One region of the Streptomyces kryoterrae genome, then DNA from elsewhere that is predicted to be linked to it. Evidence: riboswitches for the same ligand, from Rfam matches in the RefSeq annotation. Region 1 holds a riboswitch; each other region holds the start of a gene.
The links. Region 1 has a riboswitch for S-adenosylmethionine ahead of ACW4TU_RS33775 (aminotransferase class V-fold PLP-dependent enzyme). Riboswitches for the same ligand answer to the same signal wherever they lie in the genome.
Positions count from the first base shown of each region.

Region 2: another riboswitch for S-adenosylmethionine. It lies ahead of thrC (threonine synthase); the one in region 1 lies ahead of ACW4TU_RS33775 (aminotransferase class V-fold PLP-dependent enzyme).
Region 3: another riboswitch for S-adenosylmethionine. It lies ahead of ACW4TU_RS43240 (putative leader peptide); the one in region 1 lies ahead of ACW4TU_RS33775 (aminotransferase class V-fold PLP-dependent enzyme).

Region 1 covers NZ_CM133358.1:7,620,138-7,627,821, forward strand. Annotated here, with positions in the region: gene trpD (anthranilate phosphoribosyltransferase) at 1-899, shown strand, start outside; SAM riboswitch class IV at 1,010-1,127, shown strand; gene ACW4TU_RS33775 (aminotransferase class V-fold PLP-dependent enzyme) at 1,292-2,668, shown strand; gene ACW4TU_RS33780 (Lrp/AsnC family transcriptional regulator) at 2,788-3,069, opposite strand; gene ACW4TU_RS33785 (rhomboid family intramembrane serine protease) at 3,066-3,809, opposite strand; gene ACW4TU_RS33790 (hypothetical protein) at 3,968-4,207, shown strand; gene ACW4TU_RS33795 (NYN domain-containing protein) at 4,247-5,596, shown strand; gene ACW4TU_RS33800 (C40 family peptidase) at 5,831-6,880, shown strand; gene ACW4TU_RS33805 (C40 family peptidase) at 7,137-7,684, shown strand, end outside.
Region 2 covers NZ_CM133358.1:4,673,843-4,681,526, reverse strand. Annotated here, with positions in the region: gene ACW4TU_RS20110 (alpha,alpha-trehalose-phosphate synthase (UDP-forming)) at 1-1,143, opposite strand, end outside; gene ACW4TU_RS20105 (glucosyl-3-phosphoglycerate synthase) at 1,265-2,209, opposite strand; SAM riboswitch class I at 2,376-2,522, shown strand; gene thrC (threonine synthase) at 2,538-3,869, shown strand; gene ACW4TU_RS20095 (MoaD/ThiS family protein) at 3,991-4,266, shown strand; gene ACW4TU_RS20090 (cold-shock protein) at 4,719-4,925, shown strand; gene groL (chaperonin GroEL) at 5,294-6,922, shown strand; gene ACW4TU_RS20080 (NADH:flavin oxidoreductase) at 7,161-7,684, shown strand, end outside.
Region 3 covers NZ_CM133358.1:9,651,135-9,658,818, reverse strand. Annotated here, with positions in the region: gene ACW4TU_RS43270 (LLM class flavin-dependent oxidoreductase) at 1-463, opposite strand, end outside; gene ACW4TU_RS43265 (putative leader peptide) at 550-666, opposite strand; gene ACW4TU_RS43260 (GNAT family N-acetyltransferase) at 815-1,540, opposite strand; gene ACW4TU_RS43255 (ABC transporter substrate-binding protein) at 1,667-2,692, opposite strand; gene ACW4TU_RS43250 (amino acid ABC transporter ATP-binding protein) at 2,783-3,568, opposite strand; gene ACW4TU_RS43245 (amino acid ABC transporter permease) at 3,565-4,596, opposite strand; SAM riboswitch class IV at 5,242-5,351, shown strand; gene ACW4TU_RS43240 (putative leader peptide) at 5,380-5,502, shown strand; gene ACW4TU_RS43235 (ABC transporter substrate-binding protein) at 5,707-7,338, shown strand; gene ACW4TU_RS43230 (ABC transporter permease) at 7,342-7,684, shown strand, end outside.

The DNA of each region.
Region 1 (7,684 bases):
TGGTGGCGCTGCGGGCCAAGGGCGAGACCGTCGAGGAGATCACCGGGTTCGTCCAGGCGATGTACGAGCACGCCAACGTGATCGAGGTGCCGGGGCGAACCGTCGACATCGTCGGCACCGGCGGCGACGGCGCCAACACGGTGAACATCTCCACCATGTCGGCGATCGTCATCGCCGGCACGGGCGCCAAGGTCGTCAAGCACGGCAACCGGGCGGCCTCCTCGGCCTCGGGGGCGTCGGACGTACTGGGGCAGCTCGGGGTCAATCTGGAGCTGACGCCGAAGCGGGTGGCCGAGGTGGCGGAGGAGGCCGGGATCACCTTCTGCTTCGCGGCCAGGTTCCATCCGGCGATGCGTCATGTGGGCGCCGCACGCGGCCAGTTGGGCATCCGCACGGTCTTCAACATCCTGGGCCCGCTGACCAACCCGGCCAAGGTCAGGGCGCAGGCGGTCGGGGTCGCCGATCCCCGGATGGCCCCCATCGTCGCCGGTGTCTTCGCCGAACGCGGCAACTCCTCCCTGGTGTTCCGGGGCGACGACGGCCTCGACGAGCTGACGATCACCGCCACCTCCCGGGTGTGGGTCGTCCGGGACGGCAAGGTGACGGAGGAGGCCTTCGACCCGCGCGACGTCGGCATCGAGCTGGTCCCGATCGAGGCCCTGCGCGGCGGTGACGCCGCCTACAACGCGGCGGTCGCCCGGCGACTGCTGGACGGTGAGACCGGGCCCGTACGGGATGCCGTGCTGCTCAACTCGGCGGCGGCGCTGGTGGCGCTGGACCCGGGGCCGGGCTCGCTGGCCGAACAGATCGGCGCCGGGATGGTGAAGGCGGCCGAATCCGTCGACTCCGGTGCGGCGAAGCGGACGCTGGAGCGGTGGGCGGCGGTCAGCAACGCGTAGACGTTCCCTGCGTCTTCGCGTCTTCGCGTCTTCGCTTCTTCGGGCATGGGCGTCCCGCGATCCGGACATGGGTTGCGGGACGTCGATCACTTCGGTTACGTTCTGTGCCAGGTCATGAGTGACAGTCATGAGGCCCCGGCCGACTGTCCGGCAACCCTCCGTCCGTGGCGGGGTGCCCCGGGATGAAGACCAGGCCGTAGGCAGCAAGGCTTACGGCAAGCGCGGGCCCCTCTCGACACCAGGGGTCCTGGTCGTACGAGGGAGTCCTCCGTGAGCAAGCGAATGCGATAGGGCTGCCGAGCCCCGCCTCCGCGCACCCTTTTCACCCTTTTCCTGTGCTGAGCCATGTCCGCTCGCACAGCGATTCCTCTTGCTTCTCACGGGAGTTCGCCATGTCTGTCTCCACCGTTGCCGCCGAGCAGTCCGTTTGTACTCCGCTGCCCGTTCTGGGACGAGATGTCACCGTCCCGCTCGTGACGGGCGGCGAAGTCACCTACGCCGCGCTCGACTACGCCGCCAGCGCCCCCGCGCTCCAGCGGGTCTGGGACGACGTGGCCGCGTACGCGCCCTACTACGGCAGCGTGCACCGGGGGGCCGGCTACCTCTCCCAGCTGTCGACGGACCTCTTCGAGAACGCCCGCAGGACGGTCACCGAGTTCCTGGACTGCCGTGCCGACGACCAGCTGATCTTCACCCGGTCCACCACCGACTCCCTCAACCTCCTCGCCGCCGCCCTTCCCGCCGGCTGCCAGGTCTTCGTCTTCGAGACCGAGCACCACGCCTCCCTGCTGCCCTGGCGGGACGCCCAGGTCACCTACCTCAACGCCCCGCGCACCCCCCAGCAGGCCGTGGCGACCCTGCGGGAGGCCCTCGCCGCCCGCACTGCATCCATTCAAGAGGGTCAGGGCCCGGCCCTCGTCTGCGTCACCGGCGCCTCCAACGTCACCGGCGAGCTGTGGCCCGTACGGGAGCTGGCCGACGCCGCTCACGCGCACGGTGCCCGGATCGTCCTGGACGCAGCCCAGCTGGCCCCGCACCACCCGGTCTCCGTCCAGGACCTGGACGTCGACTGGGTCGCCTTCTCCGGCCACAAGCTGTACGCGCCCTTCGGCTCCGGCGTCCTCGCCGGCCGCGCCGACTGGCTGCGCGCCGCCGACCCGTACCTCGCCGGTGGCGGCGCCAGCCGCAAGGTCACGCGGCGCACGGACGGGGGAGTGGACGTGGAGTGGCACGACACCGCCGCCCGGCACGAGGCCGGCTCGCCGAACGTCATCGGCGCCTACTCGATCGCCGCCGCCTGCAAGGCCCTCACGGAGGCCGGCTTCGACACGCTCGTGGCCCGCGAGCAGCACCTGATCGACACCGTGCGGGCGGGGCTGGCGGAGGTGCCCGAGGTCAGGGTGCTCTCGCTGTTCGGCGACGAGGCTCCGCGCGTCGGCGTCATCTCGTTCGTCGTCGAGGGCTGGAACAGCTCGCACTTCGCCGCGGCGCTCTCCGCGGAGTACGGGATCGGGGTGCGGGACGGGCTGTTCTGCGCGCATCCGCTGGTGCGGACGCTGCTGGGCAGTGACCCGCAGACGCAGGGGGAGTGCGGGGCCCCCGAGGCCGCTCCCGGCGAGAAGTCGCTCAACGCGATTCGGGTGAGCTTCGGGGCGGGGACGCCTGATGAGCACGTCGAGCGGTTCGTGGGTGCGGTGAAGGAGCTTGTGCGGGACGGGGCCCGGTGGCAGTACCGGACCGAGGACGGGCGCTGCGTGCCGGCGGTTTGATCGCCCCCGCCGTCCTTACCCGTCCCATCCCGGGGGCTCTGCCCCCGGACTCCCGCTCCTCAAGCGCCGGAGGGGCTGGATTTTTGCCGGCGGGGGCTGGATTTCAGGGCTGAACGTCCTCAGCTGTCCAGGCCGATCGCGAACGCCGCTTCCAGGTCGTGCTGGGAGTACGTGCGGAACGCCACGTGGGTGTCCGTCGCCTCCACGCCCGGGATCTTGCTGATGCTGCCGGGGATGATCTCCGCCAGGTCCTCGTGGGCCTTGACGCGGACCATCGCGATCAGGTCGTACGTGCCGGTGACGGAGAAGACCTCGCTCACGCTGTCCAGTGCGGCGATCGACTCCGCGATCTCGGGGATCCGGTCCACGCTGGTCTTGATGAGCACGATCGCGGTGATCACGGCTGGTTCTCTCCCTCGGTGGCCGGCGCTGGGGCGGACCTCACTCTAGTGGTACGCCGATATCGCACCCACGCGTAGGCGAAGCCCAGCCCGAACCCCACCACGTGCGCCAGATACGCCACCCCGGGCCCGGAGGACGCCCGGCCCGCCGCCACCCACTGGAGGGCCGCCCAGAACGGCAGGGTCAGCCAGGCCGGGAAGCGCAGCGGGAGGAAGAAGAGGAACGGGAAGAGGCTCGTGACGCGGGCGCCGGGGAACAGGTACAGGAACGCGCCCAGGATCGCCGAGATCGCGCCGGACGCCCCCACCAGCGTCTGCTGCGAGCCCGCGTTGGCCGCGGCGTACCCCAGCAGGGCGAGGTAGCCGCAGCCCACGTAGAAGAGGGCGAACTCCAGGTGCCCGAGGCGTTCCTCGGTCATCGCGCCGAAGACGTAGAGAAAGAGCATGTTGCCCAGCAGGTGGACCCAGCTGCCGTGCACGAACAGTGCCGTGGCGGGGGTGAGCGTGGCCCGCGGGGCGCCGGTGAAGAGGTCGGCGGGGACCACGCCCCAGCGGCGGAAGTAGGCCCGCTGGGCGGCCAGCAGGGCGTCCCCGGTGCCGTACCCGGGGTTCAGGCCCGAGGCGGGGCCGATGACGAAGAGCAGACAGCAGACGGCGATCAGCCCGTACGTCACCGGCGCCGACTGGGCGCGGACCGATCTGCGGAACGCCGTACGCCACTTTTCGAACTCGCCGATCATGGACACAGAGCATGACGTAACGGGACCGAACAGTGCAGACCGCCTCGCCGCTGTGGACGGACGGGCGGCGAGTACCCGCCAGGCCTTAGGGTTACGAGCCACACGCGCCGGGAAACGGGCGCAGCACGGATACTAGAAGGAAAGCGAACATATCCACGATGACGGTTCCTCTGCCTACCGACTCGACCCGGTGGCGCTGTGCTCTCTGCGGCAACCTCACGCGTTTCGACGTGACCCGCTCCTCCAAGGTCGTGGAGTACGTGCACCTCGACCTTGCCGGAGACCCGAAGGTGGAGGAGCGCGAGGTGGTCAGTGAGACCATCGAGTCGGTGCGCTGCCGTTGGTGCAACGCCGTGGATCAGGTGGAACTCGTGGACAGGCCGGGCGCCGGCTCCTGACGGGAGCCGGCCCCGCACCGGAACTGGTTGGGGTGACGGATGGTGGAGACCACAGGCGGGGAGCCGGGCGACGGCGCCGCCGAGGTGCTCGACCGTCCGCTGCCCGACGGCGTGCGCAGGCGCGTCGTGCAGATCGTGTCGGACGGGTTCGGCGGGCTCACCGTGGCCGAGCTGCCCGCCCAGCTGAGGCAGTACGCGCGCTTCGCGCCCAATCGGCGGGCCAAGTTCGCCGGCAACGCGATGGCCTCCGCGCTGGAGACCGACACGCTGTTCCGGCAGCGCATCGGGGAGAAGCTCAGGGAGGCCCAGCCGGAGCTGGCCGGGGCTCTCGACTCCGGCTCGCCGCCCCCGGCCGCCGATCCGCTGGATGTGGCCGCCGCGGCCTATGTGCTGCGTCCCACGGGCTGGGTCAAGCTCGTCACCGCGGCCGGCGAGGAGGCGCAGCGCGCCGACGCCGAGCGTGCCGACGAGGAGAGCCGGGCCGAACTGGAGCGGCTGCGCGAGGAGTTGACCGCAGCCCGCGACCACACCCGTACCGAGACCGAGCGGCTGCGTACGGAGCTGGAGTCGACGAAGAAGGAAGCCGAATCGCTTCACCGCAAGCTGCGCGCCGCCCTCAGCGACGTCAAGCGCGGCGAGGCGGCCCTGCGCAAGGCGCACGCCGAGATGGAGACCCTGCGCACCGAGGGGCACACGCAGGTCTCCGCGTCCGAGAGCGAGGCGCGGCGGCTCAAGGGACGGCTGAGCGAGGTCGAGGCCGCGCTGGAGGCCAGCAGACGCGCCGCCCGGGAGGGGCGCAGTGTCGAGGACATGCGGGTACGGCTGCTGCTGGACACCGTGCTGGAGGCGGCCCAGGGGCTGCGGCGGGAGCTGGCGTTGCCGCCGCTGTCGGTGCGGCCGGCCGAGACCGTGGAGGCGGTCGAGCCGGGGCGGATGACACCGAAGGACATCGCCGCCCGTGCGCTGTCCGAGAACGATCCGGCGATTCTCGACCAGCTGCTCGCGCTGCCCCAGGCGCATCTGGTCGTCGACGGCTACAACGTGACGAAGACCGGCTATCCGCAGATGCCGCTGGAGAAGCAGCGGCTGCGCCTGCTGGGGCAGCTGTCGCAGCTCGCCGCGCAGACCGGGGCCGAGGTCACCTGTGTCTTCGACGGGGCCGAGCTGGCCGCGCCGGTGCTGCTGGCGCCGCCGCGCGGGGTGCGGGTGCTGTTCTCCAAGGCCGGTATCAGCGCCGACGAGCTGATCCGTCAACTGGTGCGCGCGGAGCCGCCCGGCCGGCCGGTCATCGTCGTGTCGACGGACCGCGAGGTGGCCGACGGGATCGCCAAGGCGGGTGCCCGGCCGGTGGCTTCGGTGGTGCTGCTCAAGCGGTTCTCGCGCGGTTGACAACCGCCGGCAACATACGGGCGCAATGACCGAATTGGCGGAAGTGTCACGCAACGTAGCGTCAATCGGGCATTGCTGTATGTGTGTTGTGTGTAAAAAATGCGAGGAGTGACAAACATTTTTCGCTTCAGGATTTGAACTGATCACAAGAAGGTCACTAGGGTCAGGCCTCGAACCTCCGCTCGGGTGATCGCTCAAAGGGAGTGACAGCGGGAGAAGAAGGAGTTCGCCTCCGTGGCGTCCCATCGTCGACCGAAGCAGCCGAGCCGCACCCGCGTGACCGTGCTCACCACCGCCGCGGCTGCCGCCGTGGCCCTCAGCGCCAATGCCGCCAACGCGGCGCCGAGCGAGAAGCCGAGCAAGGACGAGGTCAAGGCCAAGGTCGACAAGCTCTACGAGCAGGCGGAGCAGGCCACCGAGAAGCTCAACGGGGCCGAGGAGAAGCAGAACCGGCTGGAGAAGGAGATCTCCACCCTCCAGGACAACGTCGCCCGCGGCCAGGAAGAGCTCAACGAGCTGCGCGACGGCCTCGGACTCGCCGCCGCCGCCCAGTACCGCAGTGGCAGCATCGACCCCTCCGTGCAGCTCTTCCTCTCCGCCGACCCGGACGACTACCTCGACAAGGCGTCCACGATGGACCAGCTGAGCGCTCAGCAGGTCGAGTCGCTCAAGAAGGTCCAGGAGAAGCAGCGCGCGCTCGCGCAGCAGCGCTCCGAGGCCGGCGAGAAGCTCGAGGACCTCGCGGACACCCGCACCGAGCTGGCCAAGAAGAAGAAGGAAGTCCAGAGCAGGCTCGCCGAGGCCCAGAAGCTCCTCAACTCGATGACGGCAGCGGAGAAGGCGGCCATCGCCGCCGCCGACGCCCGCGCCAGCCGGGCCAGCGAGCGCTCCGCCCTCAGCGATTCGAACACGGGCGATTCGGGCTCGGCCGTCACGGGCCGCGCCGGTTCCGCGTACGCCGCCGCGCAGAGCAAGATCGGCTCGCCGTACGTCTACGGCGGCTCGGGCCCCAACTCCTTCGACTGCTCGGGACTGACCTCCTGGGCGTTCGCCCAGGCCGGCATCTCGATACCCCGGACCTCGGAAGCGCAGGCCAACGCCGGTACGCGTATCTACTCGCAGAGCGATCTCGAGGTCGGCGACCTGGTCATCTTCTACGGCGACTTCCACCACGTCGGTTTCTACGCCGGCAACGGCCAGGTCCTGCACGCGCCGCGCACCGGCACGGTCGTGCGGTACGAGTCGATCGACAACATGCCGTTCCAGTTCGGCGTTCGGATCTGATCCTCTCGTCGACGGATCCGATCGTCGTACTCCTTCCGGGTCTGTTCAGGATCAGGACACGTTGACGCCCGAACGAGCGAATCCCGACACCGTCCGCTGACCCCGCGCCCCGCCGATGACCTGCGTCATAGGCGGGGCGTCACCGTGTGTGGCCGTCGAGGTCCTTGGTCCGCGCGTAGTCGCACGGCTACTGTCTGGCGCGCCCCCAACACCGGGGGAGCACATGCGTCCGCCAGCGGAAGGAGTGCGGCTTCTCGTGGGGTTCCATCGCCGCCTTGTACCGTCCGGGTTCGACCGGGGAGCCAGCGCCGCAGGCGCCGCCCTCACCGTGTTGTCCGCCGCAGCCGCGGCTCTCGGCGCCGCCGTGCCGTCGGCCAGCGCCGCGCCGACCGACCACACCCGGGCCGAGGTGGACCGGCTCTACGCGGCGGCCGAGAAGGCCACCGAGTCCTACAACCGGGCCGACGAACGCGCCGATGCGCTGCGCGAGCAGGTGACCCGGGCGCAGGACCGGATCGCCCGGCAGCAGCTGCGCATCAACACCATGCGGGAGACGCTCGGTTCGCTCGCGGGCGCCCAGTACCGGGCCGGGGGCCTGGACCCGTCGCTCGCGCTGCTGTTCTCCGACAACCCGGACGAGTACCTGGAGAAGGCCGCCGCGCTCGACCGGATCAACGTTCACCAGGCCGGTGAGCTGAGGGAACTCCAGGCAGCCATGCGGGAACTCGCCCAGGAGCGCACGGAGGCCACCGGCAAGCTCGCCGAGCTCGACCGCAGCCGCAAGGCGGTCGCCGTGCACAAGCG
Region 2 (7,684 bases), 2.9 Mb from region 1:
CATACCGTCGCGGATGGGGTTGACGAGGGCCACGTCGGCGAGGCGGTAGGCGGCCAGGGAGCGGGCGAAGTCGTCCTTGACGTGGAGGACGACCGGCGTCCAGGTCGCTGTTCCGTACTCCTTGTTGATGGTGTCCGCCACCCGCTGCACCTCGGCCGTGTAGTCGCGGTAGACGGCGAGATCCTGCCGGGAGGGGTAGGCGAACGCCACATGCACGACCCGCTCCCGCCACTGCGGACGGTCCTCCAGCAGCTGCCGGTAGGCCAGCAGCCCCCGCACGATGTTCTTCGACAGCTCGGTACGGTCCACCCGCACGATCGTCCTGCGGTCGACCCCGCCGATCTCCGCCCGCAACCCGGCCATCCGCTCCTCGACGTCCGGTTCGTGCGCGCGCCTGCGCAGGAAGTCCGCGTCCGCGCCCAGCCCGTGCACCCCGATCCGCGTGTCACCGACCCCGCCGACCAGGTCCGTACAGCAGGCGGTGAACGCGTCGGCCCACCGCCGGGTGAGGAAGCCGAGGCGGTCCGCGCCGAGCATGCCGCGCAGGAGCTGCTCGGAGATGTCGTACGGCAGCATCCGGAAGTAGTCCGCCGGTGCCCACGGCGTGTGCGAGAAGTGGCCGATACGCAGGTCGGGGCGCAGTTCGCGCAGCATGCCCGGGACCAGGCTCAGGTGGTAGTCCTGGACGACCACCGACGCGCCCTCGGCCGCCTCGGCCGCCAGTGCCTGGGCGAACGCGCGGTTGTAGGCCTCGTACGACGCCCACTGGCGCCGGAACTCCGCGTCGAAGACCGGCTCCAGCGGGGTCTGGTACAGCATGTGGTTCACGAACCACAGCACCGAGTTGGCGATGCCGTTGTACGCGTCCTCGTGCACGTCCGCCGGGATCGCGAGCATCCGTACGCCCGCCTCGCCCTCCCCGCGCCGCACGGCCTCGCGGTCGCCGTCGCCGAGGGCCGAGCAGACCCACAGGGAGTCCGCGTCCGACCCGATCGCCGACAGACCGGAGACCAGCCCGCCACCGCCGCGCCGGGCGTGCAGGGAACCGTCCTCACGGATCTCGTACGTGACCGGGCCGCGGTTGGACGCGACCAGCACTCGGTAGGAACCCTGCGTACCCTGCACACCCTGCGTCGAAGCCATACGCCTCAACCTAGCCCGGCCCGGAAACACTCAAACGTACACACGTACGCCCCGGCCGTATACAAACCCGCACAGAACCCGTTCAGAGCCCGTTCAGAGCCCGTACGGAACCTGTGCCGGCCTAAGCGGCCTTCCTCCTCGCGTACTCCGCGACGTCCACCATCGGCGGCCGTTCCTCCGTGTCCACCGAGTACGTACGCGGCTCGAAACCGTCCTCTCCGCGCTCGAACTGGGTGATCGAGGGGCGGATCAGATGGCCCCGGGCCAGCCGGAGCTGCGCGGTGCGGTAGATCGCGGCGGACATCCGGCCCAGGGCCCGGCCGTCCTGGTGGCGGTGCTTGCGCACACCCACGTCGACCTGTGCCAGCGCGTCCAGGCCCACCAGGTGCAGGGAGTCGATCAGCATGCCCAGCTCCACGCCGTAGCCGACGGGGAACGGGAGCTGTTCGAGGAGCGAGCGGCGGGCCGCGTACTCGCCGCCGAGCGGCTGGACGAAGCCGGCCAGCTGCGGCCAGTGCATGTTGAGCAGGGGGCGGGCCATGAGTTCCGTCACGCGGCCGCCCTGGCCGGCCGCCTGGCCGAGCGGGCGGTCGTACATCGCCTTGACGAGGTCGACACCGGGGTCCGTGAGCAGCGGGCCCACGATCCCGGAGACGAAGTCCGACGAGAACTCCTTCAGGTCCGCGTCGATGAAACAGACGATGTCCCCGCTGGTGACCAGGAGCGAGCGCCACAGCACCTCGCCCTTGCCCGGCACGGCCGGGATGCGCGGCAGTATGTCGTCGCGGTGGACGACCCGGGCGCCCGCCGCGGCGGCCACCTCGGAGGTGCGGTCGGTCGACCCCGAGTCGATGACGACGATCTCGTCGACGAGCGGGACCTTCAGCATCAGGTCGCGGCGGATGACGGCGACGATCTCGCCTACCGTCTCCTCCTCGTTGAGCGCGGGCAGTACGACACTCACCGTGGCGTTCGAGGAACGCTTCGCGGCGAGGATCTTCTTCAGCGGGCGGTCGCCAACGGACCAGGAGCGGGTGTTCAGCCAGCGCTCGACGTCTTCCAGCACGTTGCGGCTCTCCCTTACGTTCCATGGGGGGAAGCGCGAGCGATCTTCTATCTCGCGGTTCGGACGGCTCCCACCACCATCCAAGCCTTCGGTTACAGTCTTGAACAACGCGGGTGACCATCGCATGTCCGAGGTCATCGGCGTTCACAACCTCACAACTTCATACCGCTCATCCAGAGGGGCAGAGGGATACGGCCCGATGAAGCCCCGGCAACCCTCCAGCCGATCTTGTCGCAGTCATGTGGCGAGGCTCCCGGCTCGGGAAGGTGCCAAATCCGTCTCATGGCGAAACGCGTCGTGAGGAAGATGAGGAAAGGGCTTCGCCTCCATGGCTGCGCAAACTGCTCTGAGCACCGAGAGCACCACTTCCGGCTCCGTCACCACTGACTCCGTCACCCCTGTCGATCTCGGTCCCGCCGTGGCGCTCTCCTGCCGCGAATGCGGCCACCGGGTCCCCCTCGGTCCGGTGTTCGCCTGCGAGGAGTGTTTCGGCCCGCTGGAGATCGCCTACGACTTCGGCATCCATTCGGCGGCCGACACCGAGGAACTCCGCAAGCGCATCGAAGCGGGACCCGCGAACATCTGGCGCTACGCGCCCCTTCTGCCCGTCCCCGCGAACGTCGCCGAGAAGCCGAACATCAACCCCGGCTGGACCAAGCTCGTCAAGGCCGACAACCTCGGCCGCGAGCTGGGTGTCGACCCCGGCAAGCTCTTCGTCAAGGACGACTCCGGCAACCCGACCCACTCCTTCAAGGACCGGGTCGTCGCCCAGGCCATCGAGGCCGCGCGCGCCTTCGACTTCACCACCCTGTCCTGCTCCTCCACGGGCAACCTGGCCGGTGCCGTCGGCGCCGCCGCCGCCCGGGCCGGTTTCCGCTCCTGCGTGTTCATCCCGCACGACCTGGAGCAGGGCAAGGTCGTCATGGCCGCGGTGTACGGCGGCGAGCTCATCGGCATCGAGGGCAACTACGACGACGTGAACCGCTTCTGCTCCGAGCTGATCGGCGACCCGGCCGGCGAGGGCTGGGGCTTCGTCAACGTCAACCTGCGCCCGTACTACGCGGAGGGAAGCAAGACCCTGGCGTACGAGATCTGCGAGCAGCTCGGCTGGCAGCTGCCCGACCAGCTCGTCGTGCCCATCGCCTCCGGGTCGCAGCTCACGAAGATCGACAAGGGTCTCCAGGAGCTGATCAAGCTCGGGCTGGTCGCCGACAAGCCGTACAAGATCTTCGGCGCCCAGGCGGAGGGCTGCTCACCGGTGTCCGTGGCCTTCAAGGCCGGGCACGACGTCGTACGGCCGCAGAAGCCCAACACCATCGCCAAGTCGCTGGCGATCGGCAACCCGGCGGACGGGCCGTACGTGCTGGACATCGCGCGGCGGACGGGCGGGGCGGTGGAGGACGTGAACGACGAGCAGGTCGTCGACGCGATTCGCCTGCTCGCGCGTACGGAGGGGATCTTCGCGGAGACCGCCGGTGGTGTGACCGTGGGTGTCGCGAAGAAGCTGATCGAGAACGGCCTGCTGGACCCGACCCTCACGACCGTCGTGCTCAACACCGGTGACGGTCTCAAGACGCTGGACGCGGTGGCCGATACCGGGTTGACCGCGACGATTCGGCCCAGCCTTGAGTCGTTCCGGGAAGCTGGGCTTGGTCAGTAGGTCGTTGTTCGTCCGCGGGGCCGTGGGGCCGTGGGGGCCGGTCGCGCCCACGCGGCGGTAGCCGCACATGCGGCACAGCCCCGCGCCCCTGAGCCCGTATCCCTTGACCGGAGGTTTCATCGTGAGCGTCAGTGTCCGCATCCCCACCATCCTGCGTACCTACACCGGCGGGCAGGCCGAGGTGGCTGCCGAGGGTGGGACCCTCGGCGAAGTGATCGCCGATCTGGAGAAGAACCACACCGGGATCGCCGCCCGGGTGCTCGACGATCAGGGGAAGCTGCGGCGCTTCGTCAACGTGTACGTCAACGACGACGACGTCCGCTTCGAGCAGGGGCTGGAGACGGCGACGCCGGACGGTGCGGGTGTGTCGATCATCCCGGCCGTCGCCGGCGGCTGAGACCCGTTGATACCCGCCAGTAGTAACCGTCGGTAACATCGATTACCGAGAGTTCATCGAATTGCCCCCTCCGTAAGAGAAGCGGAGGGGGCAATTCTGTATGGTTGAGCGCGGTACAGTTGGGGAAGCCGCACCACTTCGCTCGTCACACGCGTATTAATTCCTGCCGTGCACCCAACGAGAAGTAGCCAAAGTGTGCAGGCCTTTTGCGTTTTTTGTTCACTTTGTGGGGCCCGGCTTGCCCTGAATCCGCGTGAATTCTCCGCATATTTACTGACCTGGTGTGCCCGGATTTCTCGTCCGATTGACCTGTTGCAGAGGGCAGTTGGACAGATACATTCGGCCGCGGTCGACGCGTTCCGGCGCACACCTCCACCGGTTGGGGGGGTGAGGTCTGACCCGGATTCGCGAAGTGCGGATCCGTGCAAGGGCCAGTAATAGGGGAGTTAGGCATGGCTCAGGGCACCGTCAAGTGGTTCAACGCGGAGAAGGGGTACGGCTTCATCGCGGTCGACGGTGGTGCGGATGTTTTCGTCCACTACAGCGCGATTCAGATGGACGGCTACCGCACCCTCGAGGAAGGTCAGCGGGTCGATTTCGAGATCTCGCAGGGCCAGAAGGGGCCGCAGGCGGACATGGTCCGTCTGGCGACCAGCTGAAGCAACGCGCCGGCGCACCGCAAGCGACGTTCTTCTTCCTTCGTTGAAGGATTCGATGGGCTCGTACCTCGTGGGACCTCACGGGGTGCGGGCCCATCGGCATGTCTGTCTCCGTGGCTGTCGGCGTGGCTACCGGCCCGTAGGCGCCCCCCTGTTCACCTGCGGATCTTCGAGAGCGGCTTGCACTCGGCAGGGGCGAGTGCTAATCATTGGCGTTAGCACTCTGAAGGTGAGAGTGCTACCGAAGGACCGAGTGGGTGAGGCCCGCAGGCCAGGTGGTGCAAGGAATCACCGAGGCAGGCAGGCCGTCCGTCGCGGGCGCCAGCGCGGTCCGGAGCATCCACCCCTGTCCGGGAGGACCACTTCACATGGCCAAGATCATCGCGTTCAACGAGGAGGCACGGCGCGGTCTCGAGCGCGGGATGAACCAGCTCGCCGACGCCGTCAAGGTCACCCTCGGCCCCAAGGGCCGAAACGTCGTCCTCGAGAAGAAGTGGGGCGCCCCCACGATCACCAACGATGGTGTTTCCATCGCCAAGGAGATCGAGCTCGAGGACCCGTACGAGAAGATCGGCGCCGAGCTGGTCAAGGAAGTCGCGAAGAAGACGGACGACGTAGCCGGCGACGGCACGACGACCGCGACTGTCCTGGCCCAGGCGCTGGTCCGTGAAGGACTGCGCAACGTGGCCGCGGGTGCGAACCCGATGGCGCTGAAGCGCGGTATCGAGAAGGCCGTCGAGGCCGTCTCCGGTGCCCTGCTCGACCAGGCGAAGGAGGTCGAGACCAAGGAGCAGATCGCTTCGACCGCCTCCATCTCCGCCGCCGACACGCAGATCGGCGAGCTCATCGCCGAGGCGATGGACAAGGTCGGCAAGGAAGGCGTCATCACCGTCGAGGAGTCCCAGACCTTCGGTCTGGAGCTGGAACTCACCGAGGGCATGCGCTTCGACAAGGGCTACATCTCGGCGTACTTCGCGACCGACATGGAGCGCATGGAGTCGTCGCTCGAGGACCCCTACATCCTCATCGCCAACTCCAAGATCTCCTCGGTCAAGGACCTGCTCCCGCTCCTGGAGAAGGTCATGCAGTCGGGCAAGCCGCTGCTGATCATCGCCGAGGACGTGGAGGGCGAGGCGCTCTCGACCCTGGTCGTCAACAAGATCCGCGGGACCTTCAAGTCCGTCGCGGTCAAGGCTCCGGGCTTCGGTGACCGCCGCAAGGCGATGCTGAACGACATCGCGATCCTCACGGGTGGCGAGGTCATCTCCGAGGAGGTCGGTCTCAAGCTCGAGAACACCTCCCTGGACCTCCTGGGCCGTGCGCGCAAGGTCGTCATCACCAAGGACGAGACCACGATCGTCGACGGCGGCGGCTCTGCCGACCAGGTCGCCGGCCGGGTCAACCAGATCCGTGCCGAGATCGAGAACTCGGACAGCGACTACGACCGCGAGAAGCTCCAGGAGCGCCTGGCGAAGCTCGCCGGCGGTGTTGCGGTCATCAAGGCCGGTGCCGCCACCGAGGTCGAGCTCAAGGAGCGCAAGCACCGCATCGAGGACGCCGTTCGCAACGCGAAGGCGGCCGTCGAGGAGGGCATCGTCGCCGGTGGTGGCGTGGCCCTGCTGCAGGCCTCCTCGGTCTTCGAGAAGCTCGAGCTGACGGGTGACGAGGCGACGGGCGCCAACATCGTGCGTCTCGCCCTGGAGGCCCCGCTCAAGCAGATCGCCGTCAACGGTGGTCTCGAGGGCGGCGTCATCGTCGAGAAGGTCCGCAACCTTCCCGTCGGCCACGGCCTCAACGCCGCGACCGGTGAGTACGTCGACATGATCGCCGAGGGCATCATCGACCCGGCGAAGGTGACGCGCTCCGCGCTGCAGAACGCCGCGTCGATCGCCGCGCTCTTCCTCACCACCGAGGCCGTCATCGCCGACAAGCCGGAGAAGGCCGGTGCCGGCGCGGGCGCCGGTGGCGGCATGCCGGGCGGTGACATGGACTTCTGATCGACCTCTGGTTGATCACCGTCCTTCGTACCGAGGGCGGCACCCTTCTCCTTACGGGGAGGGTGCCGCCCTCGGGCGTTTGCGGGACCTCCGAGGTCGCGGCGCGCACAGTGGCGGGGATCACAGCAGACATCCCCGGCGGACCGGAATGGAGGACCGGAGGACCGGAGTTGATGCACATGCAAGCAATTGCATCTACACCTCCGCTCATCTCCCGTCCCTCCCAAGGAGCCCCCACGTGACAGCCCCCGCCCAGACCTCCCGCGCGGCCCAGATCCTGTCCCGCCCCGTCACGCTGAACGGCCTGACCGTGCCGAACCGGATCGTGATGGCGCCGATGACGCGCAAGTTCTCGCCCGGTGGGGTACCCGGCGAGAACGTTGCCTCGTACTACTCGCGCCGCGCGGGCGCCGGGGTCGGTCTGATCGTCACCGAGGGCACCTACGTCGGACACGAATCCGCCGGTGACAGCGACGGCGTCCCCCGGTTCCACGGCGAGGAGCAGCTCGCGGGCTGGGCGAAGGTCGCCGACGCCGTGCACGCGGCGGGCGGGAAGATCGTGCCGCAGCTGTGGCACATCGGCATGGTCAGGGAGGCCGGGCAGCCCCCGTTCGCCGACGCCCCGCCGGTCGGCCCGTCCGGTCTGCGGCTGGACGGCACCGCCGGTGCGGGCAAGGAGATGACGCAGCAGGACCTGGACGACGTCATCGACGCGTTCGTCGAGGCCGCGGTGGCCGCCGAGCGCATCGGCTTCGACGGGGT
Region 3 (7,684 bases), 2.0 Mb from region 1:
GGCGGAACGGCGGGAAGGCACGGCGGCCGAAGTGCGCGGCCTCGTTCTGGCGGGCGGTGATCTGCACGCGCAGACCCGCACGGCCGGTGCTCACATAGTCGAGGGTGGCGATCGCCTTCGAAAGGTGGAACGGCTCCGTATGGGTGGCCACGACCGTCGGGACGATGCCGATGTGCCGGGTCAGCGGGGCCACCCGCGCCGCGATCAGGACGGCGTCCAGACGGCCCCGGACCTGGTCGGTGCGGCCGTCCGGCTCGGTGAGGTGCGAGGACTGGAGACCGAGACCGTCCTCGACGGTCACGAAGTCGAGCAGCCCCCGCTCGGCCTCCGCGACCAGATCGGCCCAGTACCGGGCAGTGAACAGCTCACGCGGCCGGGCCACGGGCTCACGCCAGGCGGCCGGATGCCAGCCGGCACCGTCCAGGGCGACAGCGAGATGCAGAGGAGAGGATGACAAGGACACGAGAGTGACGCCTTCCTGATCGACCGTACGAAAGGACGAGAGAGCCGGCCCTCGTACGTGAAGGGTGCGGCTGTGAGAACTCCAGGTCAGGAGCGACAGAGCGCGCCGGCCACGCGCAACAGGTCGATGTGCGCCCGGGAGTACAGGTACAGGCGGCGGGGCGGGACGGGTTTAACGGCGCGGTGACGCGACACTGGACGCATCCGACTCACCTCCGTCATTCCGGCCCGGTGAACCCGGGTTCTTTCTCGACCTGGCGCTCGCGGGACCCGTAGGGCTGCCGTTCACGCGTCAGCAGTCACAACCGCACGGCCATGCCTTTTCTTCCGGTTGTCCGGTGTCCTGCTCTTCCTACTCCGCCCTGCCCGGCGTGCGTACGAGCGCGAACCGGGTGCGGCGGCGCAGGGTGAACCCGATCGACTCGTAGAGCCGGATCGCGTTGGTGTTGGCGGCGGCAGCGTGGAGGAAGGGGGTTTCGCCGCGTTCCCTGATGCCCGCCGCGACCGCGCGGACCAGTCGGGTGGCCAGGCCCCGGCCTCGATGGTCGGGGTGGGTGCAGACCGCGCTGATCTCGGTCCAGCCCGGTGGGTGCAGGCGTTCGCCGGCCAGGGCGATCAGCCGCCCGTGGTCCCGGATTCCGAGGTAGGTGCCGAGCTCGACGGTCCGGGGCAGGAAGGGACCCGGCTGGGTGAGGGCGACCAGGTCGAGCATCTCGGGTACGTCGGCGGGGCCGAGCCGTACGGCCTCGGGTGCGGGTTCGGCGTACAGGGCGGTGTCGACCAGCTGGACGCCGTCGCCGATCTGCTCGACCTCCCAGCCGTCGGGTACGGCCTGGACCGCGGTGACCGGGATGACGTTGCCGGGTCCCACCAGTGCGGCCAGGTCGTCCCAGGCGCGGGGGTCGGCGGGGTCCTCCAGCGCGGCGAACGGGGACACGTCGATAGGGTAGCGGGCGGCCCGGCCGACGCGCTCGGCGAGATGGGCGTGCGGGCCCGTCAGCGCGGCCCAGGCGGCGTTGTCCAGGATGTGCGGTTCCGTCGGGCTCGGGGACGTGGCGTGGTGGACGCTGATGGACATGTCGGTGCGAGTCTCCGTATCTGGAACGCATATCTGGAACGCAGGTCTGGAACATGTACTTGGAACGCGGTCGGGCGCGGCCGGGACTCCGCCGTGGCACGGCGGAGTCCCTGTGACGGGTGACGGTCAGGAGTTGTCGAGCGGCAGCCCGGGCGGGTTGATCTGGGAGGTGCTGACGGCCTCGTTGGACAGGTTCCAGGCGGCGAGCCACTTGGCGTACTGGCCGTCCTTGATCAGCTGGTTGATCGCGTCCGCGACCGGCTTGGCCAGCCCGCTGTCCTTCTTCGCGGTGGCCGCGATGAGACCCTGGAGAGTCTCTCCCGCACCGGAGAACTTGCCCGCGTTGCGGGTCGGGTTGGGCGTCTTGGCGACCTGGGTGATGTGGTATGCGATACCGGGGTTGGGGCCGAAGTAGGCGTCGATCTTCCCGCTGGACAGCGCCAGGTAGACGCTGTTGTTGTCCTGGAAGTACTTGACGGTGAGCTTCTTGCCCTCCTTCGCCAGCTTCGCCTTCCACTCCAGCAGGATCTTCTCCTGGTTGGTGCCGGCGCCGACGGAGACGGTCTGGCCGGCGAGGTTCTCGTAGTTGCCGTCGAAGTTCCAGGTGCTCTTGTTCAGCACCTCGAAGGCGAGGTTGTCCTGCCGGTAGGAGGCGAACTCGTACTTCTTCTTGCGCTCCTCGGTGTCGGTGACGTTCGAGAACGCCACGTCGACCTTGCCGCTGTCGATCCCGACGAACAGGTTCTCCCAGGTCGAGTTCTTCACCTCCGGCTTCAGTCCGAGAACCGCCGCGACCAGTCGGCCGAGGTCGGGCTCGGCACCGGTGAGGGTCTTCTGGTCGTCGCCCACATACGCCAGCGGCGGGAACCCGGCGGGCAGCGCGCCGACACCGATGACCAGCTTGCCGCTGTCGGCGACCGCCTTGGGCAGCTCGGCGCTGATCGACTTCACCTCGGTGACCTTCAGCTGGGTCTCCTTGGCGGCACCGTTGGAGAGGGCGCCGACGGTGACCGTCCCGGCCGGCGCGCTGTCGGTCTTGGTGGCGGCGTCGCTGTCGCCCCCGCACGCGGCGAGTCCCGCGGCGAGGGAGACGACGGCTGCGGAAGCGGAGACGCCGCGGAGGAATCTGCTGCGGAGGCTGAGGGTGCGCATGGTTGTCCTTGGTTTCCTTGTCGGTTGTGCGGTGAGGGTGTGGGGGCGGTCCGGGCGGACCGCGAGCTTGGGGAGGAGCACCCTGTCGGGTCAGAGGACCTTGCTCAGGAAGTCCCTGGTCCGCTCCTGTGTCGGGTGGTCCAACACCTCGGCGGTCGGGCCCTGTTCGACGATCAGGCCGCCGTCCATGAAGACGACCCGGTCGGCGATCTCACGAGCGAAGCCGATCTCGTGGGTGACGATGACGAGGGTGGTGCCACTGCCGGCCAGGTCCTTGATGACGGCCTGCACCTCGCCGACCAGTTCGGGGTCGAGGGCGGAGGTCGGCTCGTCGAAGAGGATGACTCCGGGGCGCAGGGCGAGGGCACGGGCGATGGCCACGCGCTGCTGCTGGCCACCCGACAACTGCCGTGGGTAGGCGGCCACCTTGTCGGCCAGGCCGACGCGGTCCAGGAGTTCCCGGGCGAGTTCGGCGGCCTGCGCCCTGCCGAGCTTCCCGGTAGCCACCGGGGCCGCGGCCACGTTGTCCAGCACGGTCAGGTGCGGGAAGAGGTTGAAGTTCTGGAAGACGAAGCCGATACGGCTGCGCTGGGTGAGGATCGCCCGCTCGCTGAGCTCCTTCAGACGGTCGCCGTGCCTGCGTACGCCGATCAGCTCGCCGTTCACGCTGACATGGCCGATCTCGGGCTTCTCCAGGTGGTTGATCACCCTGAGCAGGGTGGACTTGCCCGAGCCGGACGGGCCGAGGATCACGGTCACCTCGCCGGGCCGCACGGTCAGGTCCACGCCGTTCAGCACCCGGTGAGCGCCGTACCACTTGTGCACATCGTGCACCTCGACGGTGGCGGCCGTGTCGTCGAGTGTCCCGGCGGTCATACGGCGGCCTCCTTGCGGATGCGGGCCCGGAGGTCGGTGACCCCGGTCCGCAGCTTCTGCAACGGCGTCGGCGGCAGGGTGCGGGTGGCGCCCCGGGCGTAGTACCGCTCGACGTAGAACTGGACGACGGACACGATGCTGGTCAGGATCAGGTACCAGACGGTGGCGACCAGCAGCAGCGGCACGATGTCGCCGGGGTAGGTGCTGCCCATGCTCTGCACGCTGCCGAAGAGGTCGAGCAGGGACACGTAGAAGACCAGCGAGGTGCCCTTGATCAGGCCGATCAGCTGGTTGACGTAGTTCGGGGTGATGGAGCGCAGCGCCTGCGGGAAGACGATCTTCGCGAACTGGTAGCGCTTCGGCAGTCCGAGGGCGGAGGCAGCCTCGTGCTGGCCCTGGTCGACGGAGAGAATGCCGCCGCGGACGACCTCTGCCGCGTACGCCGCCTCGTTGAGGCTGAGGCCGACGACGGCGACGACCATGTCGGTGGCGAGCCGCGACTCGTCGAAGGTGAAGAACGCCGGGCCGAAGGGGACGCCCAGGCTCAGCGTCTGGTACAGCGCGCTGAAGTTGTAGAGGAAGAGCAGGACGACGATGAGCGGCACCGAGCGGAACAGCCAGATGTAGATCCAGCTGACGGCGCGCAGTACGGGGCTCCTGGAAAGCCGTGCCAGGGCGAGGAAGATGCCGCCCAGCAGGCCCAACACCGCGCTGTAGAGCGTTACTTCGAGGGTGATGAGCAGGCCGTCGAGGATCGTCGGGCGCAGGAACCAGTACTGGAACCGGTCCCACTGGTAGAAGGGGTTGGTCGCCAGCCCATGGACGATCTGGGCGACCAGTACGAGGACGACGGCCGTGAGGATCCAGCGGCCGGGACGCCGGATCGGGAGGACTCGCTGCGCGGCCGGCGGCCCTGGTGCGGCGGGGCTGTCGGAGGTGTCTCGGGGCTCTGGGGTGTCGGGGCGGGGTATCGCCTCGGCGGGCGGCGCTGATCCGGAGGACACAGCGACGCCGGGAGTTTCGCTCATGGAGGGCTCCAGCGGTTTTGGACACCCAGGACCGCGGAGGGCGGCAGCACCGCGCCGCCCGGGAGCGGCTCGGGGCACGAGACGACACACGGGTACACGCGGAACGGAGGCTGGGCAGGGAGAGGGCACACCGCGAACGCGGTGGTCGTCAGTCAGCGAAAGCCCGGGACTCGGAGGCTCGCAGATTCAGAAACAGGGACTCAGGAAACCGTCAGCCTCGACAGAGGGTGCGGCAAGTGGCCGTACAGAGCGCGCTGTTGACACGGAGCAGGTCGACGGAGCGGTCCGTGCACAGCAGGACGTGGCTGAGGCGCCGCTGTGCGGCCGTCCCATCAGCTGCGTACATCGCTGTCACCATCACTTCTCCGGCCCTGAGGCATCTCGGTCTGCGCCGCAAGTTAGGCATGTCCCGACAAGGGATGTCAATGCGAGTGACCATCAGGTGAGACGACAACTCGGCCACCCTGACCACGAGGTATCGGTATCCGGTGGACCACCCCATGATTCACGATCGGCGTCGGACTGCGGCTTCTCGACCGAGTGCGGTGACGAGCCGCGATTCCGCACAGGTGATTCGCCGCCGCGCGTTGTCAGCCCGCCTCATGACATTGACGAGTCGCGGCGGCGATAGGTAAAATTTCAACTGGCATTGAGTGTCAGCGTCAAGCCCTGGCTAGCTGACCGGCAACCCTCCGACGCGGTGGGGTGCTCCAGGTGAAAGCCCGGCCGGGTCGCCGACCCGGCAAGCGCGTGGCCCCTGGCAGGGGCCCGGGACATGGAGGAATGAGCGTGCGCCACAGCAGCGTCTCGACCCCCTCCGTCGCTGCCGTGGCGGCGCTTTCCCGGTTCTCCCGGCGACGCCACATCGACCTGCAGCGCATCTCCAGTTGTCTGTGTCGCGGCTGACCACGTCCCACAGCTGACTGTCGGCATTCACCGCCGGCACCTCCGGGTTCGAGCCCGCAGCGGACTTTCCCACTTTCCCTTCTGGACCTCTTCCTTCGCCTCTTCACGCGGTGTCGCTGTTTCCTGGGCGCGACTCCGTCTACGCATCTCCATTGGTCCGCACATGCCCGTGCGCGCCGACTTTCGAGTAGGAGAAACCTTTCCGTGACAGCGCATCCGGATTCCCGCCCCGGCCCCGGCCCCCGATGGGCCGCGTTGACCGCACTCCTCACCACCAGCGTGCTGCTGACCTCGTGCTCGTCCGGCGGCGGCAGCAGTTCGAGCGGCGACAGCGGCCGGCCGACGTCCGGCGGCACCCTGTCCTTCGCGGTGGGTTCCGACTCCGGCTGCGTCGATCCCCAGCAGGTCGCCAGCAACGAGACCATCTACTCGCTGCGTCAGATCGTCGACTCCCTGACCGACCAGGACCCGAAGACCGGCAAGATCGTGCCGTGGCTGGCCAAGAGCTGGGACGTCAGCCCGGACACGACGACCTTCACCTTCCACCTGAGATCGGGTGTCACCTTCAGCGACGGGACACCCCTGACGGCGCAGGCGGTCAAGGACAACTTCGACGCGGTGCCGAAGCTCGGCGCCCTGGGGACCCTCGCCCAGGGATACCTGAGCGGCCTGGAGAGCACGACCGTCGTCGACCCGCTCACCGTGCGGGTGAAGTTCGCACAGCCCAACGCCCAGTTCCTGCAGGCCACTTCGACGTTCTCGCTGGGCATCGAGTCCTCGGCGAGCGCGAAGAGGTCCCCGCAGCAGAAGTGCAGCGAGGGAATCGTCGGCAGCGGCCCGTTCACGCTGAAGCAGTACGTGCAGAACCAGTCGATCACCCTGGCCAAGCGCGCCAAGTACGCCTGGGGTTCCTCGCAGTGGAGCAAGGAGGGCGAGGCCTACCTCGACAAGGTGGTGTTCAAGGTCGTACCCGAGGCCGGGGTGCGCACCGGCAGTCTGCAGTCCGGGCAGGTCGACGCGATCAGCAGCGTCGCCAAGGCCAACGAGGCGGCGCTGCAGGGCGGCCAGGTGAACCTGTTGCGACGGGCCAACCCGGGCAACGTGTTCAACCTGGGGCTGAACAACTCCCGCCCCGTGCTGAAGGACGTGAAGGTGCGTCAGGCGATCCTGTTCGCCATCGACCGGCAGCAGATCGTCGACGCCGTGTTCCCGACCGGCACCCAGCCGGCCACCAGCATCCTCGCGCACACCACACCGGACTACACGAACCTCGGTGCGGATCTCACCCACGACGCGGCGAAGGCGAAGTCCCTGCTGGACGCGGCCGGTTGGAAGGCCGGCAGCGACGGCATCCGGACGAGGAACGGCACCAGGCTGAGCCTGAACGTCACCTGGTTCGCCAACGCGGCCACGAACCAGCCCGCACTGGAGCTGATCCAGCAGCAGCTCAAGGACGTCGGCATCGAGATCGTGCTCAAGGAACGGCAGATCACCCAGTTCGCCACGACGCTGCAGGCCGGTGACTTCGACGCGGTGTGGGGCAACATCACCCGCGCCGACCCGGACATCCTGCGCAGCCAGTTCTCCACGAAGCTGGCCAACTTCTACCACCTGCCGGCGAGCCCGCTGGACTCACTGCTGACCCAGCAGGCGGCGACCACCGACGCGGCCAAGCGTGAGCAACTGGTCGACCAGGCACAGCAGTTGATTGTCCAGAACGCCTATGTGGTGCCGGTGGTGGAGCTGCAGACCCAGCTCGGGGTGTCGAAGAAGGTGCACAACCTCGACTTCGAGGCCTCCAGCCGGATCCAGTTGCACGACACCTGGGTCGGATAGGGCATGCGCCGCTATGTGATCAAGCGCGTCGCGCAGGCGCTCGGGGTGCTGTGGGCGGCCTACACGGTCTCGTTCCTGGTGCTGGACCTCCTGCCCGGTGACCCGGTGTCGGCGATGGCCGGCGCCGGGGCGGACTCCGGGCAGGTCGATCCGGCACAGCTCGCCAGGCTCCGGCACGAGTACGGCTTCGACAAGCCGGTGCTGGTGCAGTACGCCGACTATCTCGGCAAGGCGGTGCGCGGGGACTTCGGCGACTCGGTCTCCACCGGCCGTCCGGTGACCTCGACCCTGGGCGACGCGCTGCCGCAGACCCTGGCCCTGACCGGTACGGCGCTGTTGCTCGCGG